DNA from 3 places in the Paenibacillus thiaminolyticus genome. Region 3 is predicted to be linked to each of the others. Evidence: riboswitches for the same ligand, from Rfam matches in the RefSeq annotation. Region 3 holds a riboswitch; each other region holds the start of a gene.
The links. Region 3 has a riboswitch for cyclic di-GMP ahead of FLT43_RS01945 (glycosyl hydrolase family 18 protein). Riboswitches for the same ligand answer to the same signal wherever they lie in the genome.

Region 1 (3,113 bases), 2.8 Mb from region 3:
GCTGTTATGGGATATCGCCGTCAGGGTCCTGCTGTGCCTGTCCGTAACGAACCTGATCTTCTATGTGTGCTTTCGCAAATCGAGCGAGTTTATCTACTTAACGAACATAGCCAAGGCGAATATGGGAAAGCTGCCGATCCTTACTAAATTCAATCCGGTCATACGGAGAGAGGAGACAAGGTAATGGCCATTTTGATCACGGGTGGCGCCGGTTATATCGGAAGCCATACTTGCGTAGAAATGCTGGAGGCGGGATATGATATCGTCGTTCTTGATAATTTCTCCAACAGCCATCCGGAAGCGATTCGTCGGATTTCGGATATTACGGGCAAAGGATTTGCTTTTTATGAAGCGGATCTTCTCGACGAGCAACGCTTGAATCGGATATTCGAGGGACATCGCATCGATGCCGTGATCCATTTTGCCGGCCTGAAAGCGGTTGGGGAGTCGGTTCAGGTGCCGCTTGAATACTACCATACGAATCTTACCAGCACGCTGGTTCTGTGCAGGGCGATGGCCAAGCATGGCGTGTACAGCCTGGTATTCAGCTCATCCGCCTCGGTGTATGGGGTACCGGAATGTGTTCCCATTTCGGAGGAAGCCAGCCTTGGGGCGGTGAGTCCCTATGGAAGAACCAAACAAATGATTGAGCAAGTACTGCAGGATCTGGCTTCTTCTGACCCGAGATGGGGAATTTCCATTCTCAGATATTTCAATCCCGTCGGTGCACATAAAAGCGGAAAGATCGGAGAGAGCCCTAATGGGACGCCTAACAATTTAATGCCGTTTATTACGCAAGTAGCTGTGGGGAGATTGCCGTCGCTTAAAGTATACGGCTCCGATTACCCTACAAAAGACGGTACGGGAATCCGAGATTATATTCATGTCGTGGATTTGGCGCAAGGCCATCTGAAAGCATTGGAGCATTTGGATCATATAAATGGGGTCGAATTTTACAATCTGGGTACAGGCCGGGGGTTTACGGTGCTGGAGATGATCCATTCCTTCGAGAAGGTGTCGGGGATTCAGATTCCCTATGAAATCGTGGGGCGAAGACCAGGGGATATCGGGATATGCTATGCTGATCCGACAAAGTCCCATATAAGCCTGGGGTGGTTCCCGAAATACGGCATTACCGACATGTGTGAAGATAGCTGGAATTGGCAGGTTCATAATCCGCAAGGTTATTGCGAGAGGATCACGGCCGGGTAATCATCGAATTCGACAAAACTAGTGCTCCAGAGACGACATACTATGACACCATGGAACGTCAAATGTCGTGTATAATACTACTTAATAAGTATATATTAGGAAACGATGAAATGCGCCTTTTTTGTCTGGGCACTTTAGGCGTGTGGAGTTAGTGGTGCAACCGGCCGAGTAAATTCGGGAGGCAATGCAATCATGGTTGAAGCGGTTACAGGTAACAATGAACAATTGGACAAGGATTGGGTAGCTATTATTTTAACTGCACGACAAATGGGCCTTTCCATTGCGGACATTCGTAAACTTCTTCGCGATTTTCAGGCACAGTCTGATCCTGAATGGCCGCTCCATGTCAATTCAGAAGCATAACTCACGATTGTTGACATTATCGAAAAGAAATCTCCTTCGTTGAGGCATGTTTACAGATAACGCGCGGTGAACTCAACAATCGGAGATTTCTTTATTTTGGGCTGCGTCAACGCTAGGGAGCATCATGACTCTTCGCGTGTTAGCTTCCACTTATTATATTCCAGAAATTCTTTGAATTGCTCTTTACTTACGCCAGAAGCCATCGCTTCTTTTACGAGATTAGTCCATTCTTCGTCCAACACCTCAGCTTCATTCGAAGCTTCCTTGTCTTGCAGCAGCTCCTCAACTGAGACCCCGAGAATAACACTAATCTTCTCCAGAAATTGAATGGAAGGATTCTGCTGAATTCCTCTTTCAATTGAGCTTAAATAGGATTTTGCGACACCTGCTCTTTCGGAGAGTTCTGACAGTGAGTAATTTTTCTTCCTTCGAAGGATTTGAATCCGTTCTCCGATCATGATTTAACCTCCGTGTATACATCTGCTTGTCCCTATTATATCCGATTTCCCCCACCTCCGAAAGCGGCTACAGCGTATAGACGTTAACAGGCTGCGCCTCCTGATTTTGTAAAAGATTTGCAAATATGCTCTTTTTTTCTGAGGATAATGACAAAAAGGTTCCCTGTTCAGCCAATTTCCCGTCATGTATGACTAAAATTTGTTCCGCGTTTTGGATGGTGGACAGCCTATGGGCAACCACAATGACCGTAATGCGATCCTTCAACCGATGTAAAGCGGTCAGAATCTTTTTTTCATTCTCCGTATCCAGTGCGCTTGTCGCCTCATCCAGAACAAGGATAGAAGGCTGCCGGATGATGGCTCTTGCCAGGACCAGGCGCTGCCGTTCTCCTCCTGACAAACGAATGCCTCGATCTCCAATGAGCGTCTCCAATTGGTGAGGAAGCTTGCGTACAAATTCAGCTGCCGAGGAAAAATCGAGGGCTTCCCACAGTTCGTTCTCCGTGGCACTCGGTTTCACCATCAACAGGTTTTCTCTTATGGTCGCATTATAAAGAAACGGATCCTGCGCCACATACCCGATGGAGCGTCTGTACGCGAGCAGGTTGTCATTCGTGATCGCTATGCCATCCACGAGGATTTGACCGGATTCAGGCTGCATCAGGCCCATAAGGATATCGATAAACGTGCTCTTGCCGGCCCCTGATTTGCCAACGATAGCGGTCATCCCTTGGGCTGGAATATGAACGCTGATATTTTGCAAAGCATACACAGGCAGTTGCGGCTGATAGCGAAACGAAAGATTTCTGACTTCGATTCCTTGCATAACGAACCAATGGCCAGGTCCCGGAGCGGGCGATTCGGTAAGCGTAATCGCCTGATCTGCGGCCAATTTGCAGTCACGCTGCAATTGCTGAAGAGCCTTGAAGGCCGGGATGGTCGAGGCTAATTGTTCCAGCTTGGACTGGAGGCTGGTAAATCTCGGCCACAACCTGGCAAAGAGCAGGATAACGATCAATAAAGACGGCCCCTCACTCGGAAAAAAACGAAATGACGTAAAGATAAATCCGGCAATAAGCA
Region 2 (3,113 bases), 2.0 Mb from region 3:
AAGCGAAACGGGTGAAATTCCTGCAGTTTTGCAGGATTCCCTTTCTGGGAAAGTCGTCCATATCGAATTGCTGTATTTGCACAGGATTTCGCTTACCGAATAGGTGTTGAAATCATGCAGTTTTGCAGATTTTGCTTAGCGAATAGGCGTGTCTGGAGAAATCATGCAGTTTTGCGGATTTCGCCTCATGGACAGACGTGTCTAGGGAATTGGTGCAGTGTTCAGGCCGTTGGAAAACCCCTGTTTTTTACGAAGGGGTGGAGATTGTCCATTTTCCTACTCAAAACTTGGCACCCATAACGTTTTAAATCGATTTTTTCTACGGAGAGACGAGAGCCACCACACAAAAAATGAAGTGCCACAAAATCCCTCGGACTTTCTCAATAGCCTGAAATCTATGCAGCTTTATTAATAACTTGCAGCCAGTAGAGTTGATGTGTAAAATATATCCAGATATATATTTCTATTTATGGAACACCAATATTTGATAAGGAGGTAGAGTATGATTGTCGAAGTACGCTTCGGACACGAGCGAACGCCCGGGACGCTGTATTTGGATTGCAGAGACGACGTTGCGCTTCACATCAAAAAATTGCAGACCGAGTTCGACAGATGGTGCATGCATTTGCATCGGATATGGAGAACAGGTAGTCAAGAGAACATAGCAGCCGGAAGAGGATCCGACAATTATCCTAAATTTTTAAGTAAATGGAACGAGACTTATATTATTGCTGGAAAATCTCCATTGGCCGGGACATGACCAAGTGTTTTTCTCTCCTTTGCCCTCCCGCCCAAACATCCCGCAGCCCCGCGGCCTTCCAAGAATAAATTTCTCTCTCTTATGTATACTTATTTTTTTTGAGTGAGACTTATTTATCATTACTGCTAACGGGTGTATAATTCTATTTACCTATTACGTTTTCTTCTCTTTTTCCTCAAAAAGTGACATATATTGAGTTGCAATGTCGAATTTTGCTCCGTATTATTAAGGGGTGGCGTTAATCAAACGACATATAATTGCCGATATTCTGAATAGAGCCAGAGGAGGATCTATTCGGTACGATTGAGCACATAGCCGGATGAGGTGTACTTAAGACCTAATCTGCGCAGCATATCCCGAACGCCCGTCCGTGTCATATGCACCTGGAACTGCTTTTCCAGCAGATCCTGGATGTCACGCATCAACCAGCCCGCAGATGACCCGGCAGAGGGTTTGCGGCTGCTGATGATGCCGATCAGTTCTTCTTCCTGCTCAGGGGTCAGTATTCTTGGCTTCCCGGGAGAAGCAACGTTGGTTAGCAATTGTTCGAGGCCGCCGTTGTTGAAGATTTTGACATAATTCGATACCGTCTGTCGGTGAATGCCCAGCTGCTGCGCGACATCCTTAGCGGTATGTCCGGACATGACAAGACGGATGGCCTCCACCTTGATCCGCTGCTTCGGATCTTGGATGGTGGGCGCCAAACGGTTCAAGGAATAGATATTCCATCCATGACGGTTCGTAATCAACAGTTTTCGCATTATCGGCTCACGCTCATATCTATACTTTTATTCGTAGTATGGGTATAGAAGCATGACGCTATACAGAGAGAGCCGCTGCCGCGGAGAGAGCAACCGTATTGGATTCATACAACAAAACTTGAAAAAGGCAAACTTGTCGAAAGGCAAGGACGCAAAGCCTCGGGCCTAACTCTCCTTCATGGAGCTATGGCGGCCGGGTTGCCATGTTGAATAGGGGACCATTCACGTTCTTTATGGTGATGAGGCTATTGCTGCATGTAGCCTTTTTTCTATGCATAGAGGATGCTGAGCCTATGAAGATTGCTGCTCTCCGCTGGGACCGACACTCCGATGACCGCATCGTGCACCGTCTCGTTCCGTTCCTGTCTGCCGATCAGCAGGAGCGGTACGCGAGGCTGAGCCAGCGTGCGGACCGTCATCGCATGGTTATCGCCGAAGTTCTCGTCCGGTGCCAGATTTGCCGTCTGACCGGGAGGAGGAACGACGAGATCGCATTCATCCGGAACCGGTACGGCAAGCCGTATTTGGCCCCAGACAATTCAATATATTTCAATCTAGCGCATTCGGGTTCCTGGATCGTGACGGCGATCGATCGCTGCGATGTCGGCATTGATATCGAGCGGATCGGGCCTATGAATCCTGAGGCGGCCCGCACCCTGTGCACGCCTCGGGAATACCGGATCGCTATCGGTCTGGCGGCGGATGCGCGCGCCCGCTTTCTTCACTGGCTGTGGACGGCCAAGCAGAGCTATCTCAAAGCCCGTGGAACCGGACGATACGGTCCGCTGGATGAATTGGAGATACTGCCGGACGGGGTTTACCCTTGGCGGCTTCCGTCCGTATGGCATGCGCGGGGATATGTCTTTACCCGGATCGAGAGTCTGGATGCCGGGTATTGTGTGATGGCATGCGGTGTCGATTCCAAGATTGCGCCCATAGAGCATTGGACATTGGAACAACTATTGGATCGGTTTCAACCCTATTGTTCGTCAATGATAAGGAGCTGAATCATTTTGTCTGCCATTCCATTTACAACCGAACAGCTTACGGGCTATGACGCCCATACCTTCGAGATTCCTTCTGCCATCGTGGATAGACTGGAACTGCTCACACGCACCCGTTCGGTCACATTGGAGGCTGCAGTGGGCGTAGCATGGAGCGGTCTGGTCGCACGGTACCATAACGCAGAGGAAGTGATTCTTCATGTGATGGCCAGCCAGAGCCGGGACGGAGTGCAAGTGCCGGTTCGCCCGGAGGGGACGCTGTGGAGCGCGGCCCAGGTGCTGTGCGGCCAGTTGAAGACCGGCGGGCAGGAACTGGGCGCCGGCGGCGGCATCACGACTTGCTGCTGGTGCCAGGATGCCGAGGTGCCTGGCAAGACGAGAGCCGATATTTCAGCCGGAGACCTGCATGGCCGGATCTTGGGTAGGGAAGAGGCTTTCCTTGCCCCTTATTTATTTACGATTTATTATCGGCCGGAGCGCTTCAGCCTGGATGGCGCCAAGCAGATGGGTCAGCAGTTCAACCAGATGCTGGGCGAAGCGGTGCAAGCTCCGGACAAGCCGATCGGAGAGTGGGATCTCCTGACGAAG
Region 3 (3,113 bases):
GCCGTAGTGCGACCATCCGGCATAGCCGGTGGCCGGCCCCGTAATCGAGGAGGTAACAATGATCCGGCCGTATTCCGCTTTCTTCAGAAAGGGCAGGCAGGCTTGAAGGGAAAACAGCGTCCCGCGTGCATTCGTGTTCATCACCTGATCCCAATGCTCGCCGGTCATCTCCTCGATCGTCGCATTCGGAAAAATACCGGCGTTGGCGCACAGAACGTCGATCCCCCCGAAAGTAGCGGCCGCCTCGCTTGCAACGCACTTCATCGACTCCAAATCGGCGACATTTCCTTGGAAGGCATGAGCAATACCTCCGTTATCCCGGATTTCCGCCGCGGTTTCCTCCGCTTTCGTCAAGCTGCGTGCGACGACCGCGACTTTCGCCCCTTGTGCGGCGAAGGTTCTCGCAATTCCTTTGCCGATTCCTTTGCTGGCTCCGGTCACGACGACCGTCTTATCCTTCAGTGGCGTCAGCATGTAGCAACACTCCTATCCTATGTAATATGAGTTACAATTTCCCATTGCTTGGATTCCTTATCATCGTACTACAATTCCAAATGTGGAGGCAACTTGCTGAACCTCTCCCATAAGGATAGTTATATTCGGTTATCATTTTGCGAACTCCGGCTAGTTCATCCAATCCAAGATATATCTCCCCTCCTCCCTAAGACCTATTGGCCCAAACCTTGCCGGACATCTTAAAAATGTAAAAATGCAGAACAAGGAATGCCAAGGGAATGGCGCAGTTACTAGGAAGATGCACAGCATGAAACCATATGAAATCAAAATACGGTCCCTTATCGCATCCGCATTATTAACCTTATATGTTGCAAGTGAATAATAGAATCGACCTATGTTCATATATTCACATATGAGCTGCAAGACCCATTAAATAAACGAGAAAATACTGTATATTAAACGGTGCATACATGCATCGTTATACAATACATCGCCGCCATTAAAAGTAAAAGCGTATGCATTTATGTCCAGGTATTACTAGGCAAAGCTAGGGAAATCTAGTGACGCAAAGCTAAAGGGGCTAAGGAAAATTCTATGCCAGCCAGTTGCCGATTAATAGCATCCAAGCCCTATTAGTCGTATGCGTTATAAATGTAAGCGTTACCCTGCCCTAGCTGCCTATTAATATAATCTATTGATAGGAAGTGAATAACGGATGAAGACTAGGAGAAAGCAGAGTGCCCGAAGATTGTTCGCCATGACGGTAATGACCATCATGATGTTCGTGTCTTCATTGGCGCCAGCTTATGCAGGAACGACTGTTCCTGCAGCACAGGAACCTGTGGTCAAGAACTCGACACAGGAAATCCGGAATGTCATGTACTATGGCGATTGGTCGATTTGGGGAGGACAAGGGAACTTTTATCCCAAGGATATTCCCGCCGATCAATTAACCCACTTGAACTATGCGTTCCTCGATTTTGACGCTCAAGGCAACCTCGTCTTTACGGACAAGGATGCGGCTGTGGGCGCGCCTGTCGGCCAGGATGGCGTACAATGGGATATGGCCAATTCAGGCAGCCTTATCGCCCTGCAGCAATTGCGCGCAGAAAACCCGAACCTGAAAATCGGCATCTCTCTTGGCGGATGGTCCAAATCAGGCGACTTCTCCGTTGTAGCGGCCGATGCTTCGAAGCGGGCGAATCTGGTGGAGAATGTCATGAAATTCATCAAGTACACGAACATGGACTTCGTTGATGTGGATTGGGAGTTCCCGGCTGAAGTTCGCCAGCCTGATCTGGTCGATAATAAAAACGATGAAGGCACGAAATACGCCACGCCGGAGGATAAAAATAATTATATCGTGCTCCTGCAAGACTTGAAAAACGCATTGAATAAACAAGGAGCCGAGCTTGGTAAAGCGTATGAACTGTCTGTTGCGCTCCCAGCGCCGAAGGCTAAGATTGATATCGGCATTGATGTGCCAAGACTGTTCAACATTGTAGACTTTGCCAACATCATGACTTATGACATGCGCGGCGCATGGGATGAGGTAAGCGGCCATCATACCGGCTTGTATCCGAATCCAAATGACCCGCTCACCGGCAACAACCTATCTGTTGACGAGAGCGTGAACTATTTGATTCAGCAAGGTGCCGAACCGAGCAAGATTGTTATCGGGGCGGCCTACTATACTCGCGGCTGGGATAAGGTGTCTCAAGGATCCGATCCGAATCATCCGGGACTATTCGGTGACGCCGCACTATCTGCCAAGGATGCGGATCAGACTCCATCCCGCGGCGCGGTTGGTGAATCCCCTCTCGTCCTGGGGGACGGCGGCCGCCGAACAGGGACTTGGTCTTATCGCAATCTCGACAAGTTGAAGGCCGCATACCCGAATCTCAAAGAATACTGGGATGATGCAGCTAAAGCTCCATATCTATATGATAATACAACTGGCGTATTCTACACGTATGACAATGAAAGATCGATTCAAGAGAAAACGAAATATGTGCTTGAGCGCGGCCTAGGCGGCGTCATTGCTTGGATGGCTTCCAATGATGCCCCTACTACGGACCCGGCCAAGCGCGACAAATTAACAAAGGTAACGAAAGAAGGCCTCTTCGGAAGCCAGCCGTTGAAAACACATGAGATCCAATATACCAAGCTGGACGTGACGGTTGCTATGAAACCGTATACAGAGCCTTGGGGCAACAATAAAGGGTATGAAATTACCCTCGTCAATAACGAGTCTTTGACCGAATCGAATCAAGTATTGAGAGCCGTGGAAAGAGGAGCAAAAACAGTTAAGCTGCCGAAGCTTTACATCCAAGCCGATGGATCGTTCACTTCCGGCGATTATTTGGCGGGAACCGTAACCAATGAGAACGGGTATACAGTCGTCGATTTGAAATCGGTTTATGACGCCAAGACGATTGAGCCTGGCAGATCCTATACGTTCAAACTTAAGGGAGATGCCGAGATTACAAGCATGGAGCTTGTTCAGCGGGTCTCGAATAACAGCCCGGAGATGAACAGACAACTCATTCTGGGTGATGAAGCTCCAAGCAACAATCAACCGCCTGTATTGCATGGCGTAACGGACCTGACGCTTCAAGTCGGCGACAACTTTGATAAGCTGGCCGGCGTAACCGCTA

Region 1: another riboswitch for cyclic di-GMP. It lies ahead of FLT43_RS18900 (anti-repressor SinI family protein); the one in region 3 lies ahead of FLT43_RS01945 (glycosyl hydrolase family 18 protein).
Region 2: another riboswitch for cyclic di-GMP. It lies ahead of FLT43_RS22450 (4'-phosphopantetheinyl transferase family protein); the one in region 3 lies ahead of FLT43_RS01945 (glycosyl hydrolase family 18 protein).

What each region holds. Positions count from the first base shown of each region.
Region 1 is NZ_CP041405.1:4,229,380-4,232,492, forward strand. Features, by position in the region: gene FLT43_RS18890 (lipopolysaccharide biosynthesis protein) at 1-184, shown strand, start outside; gene galE (UDP-glucose 4-epimerase GalE) at 184-1,212, shown strand; cyclic di-GMP riboswitch class II at 1,302-1,387, shown strand; gene FLT43_RS18900 (anti-repressor SinI family protein) at 1,405-1,575, shown strand; gene FLT43_RS18905 (helix-turn-helix domain-containing protein) at 1,698-2,033, opposite strand; gene FLT43_RS18910 (ABC transporter ATP-binding protein) at 2,101-3,113, opposite strand, start outside.
Region 2 is NZ_CP041405.1:5,068,122-5,071,234, forward strand. Features, by position in the region: gene FLT43_RS22445 (helix-turn-helix domain-containing protein) at 1,051-1,521, opposite strand; cyclic di-GMP riboswitch class I at 1,638-1,727, shown strand; gene FLT43_RS22450 (4'-phosphopantetheinyl transferase family protein) at 1,815-2,528, shown strand; gene FLT43_RS22455 (non-ribosomal peptide synthetase) at 2,535-3,113, shown strand, end outside.
Region 3 is NZ_CP041405.1:458,447-461,559, reverse strand. Features, by position in the region: gene fabG (3-oxoacyl-ACP reductase FabG) at 1-474, opposite strand, end outside; cyclic di-GMP riboswitch class I at 987-1,069, shown strand; gene FLT43_RS01945 (glycosyl hydrolase family 18 protein) at 1,172-3,113, shown strand, end outside.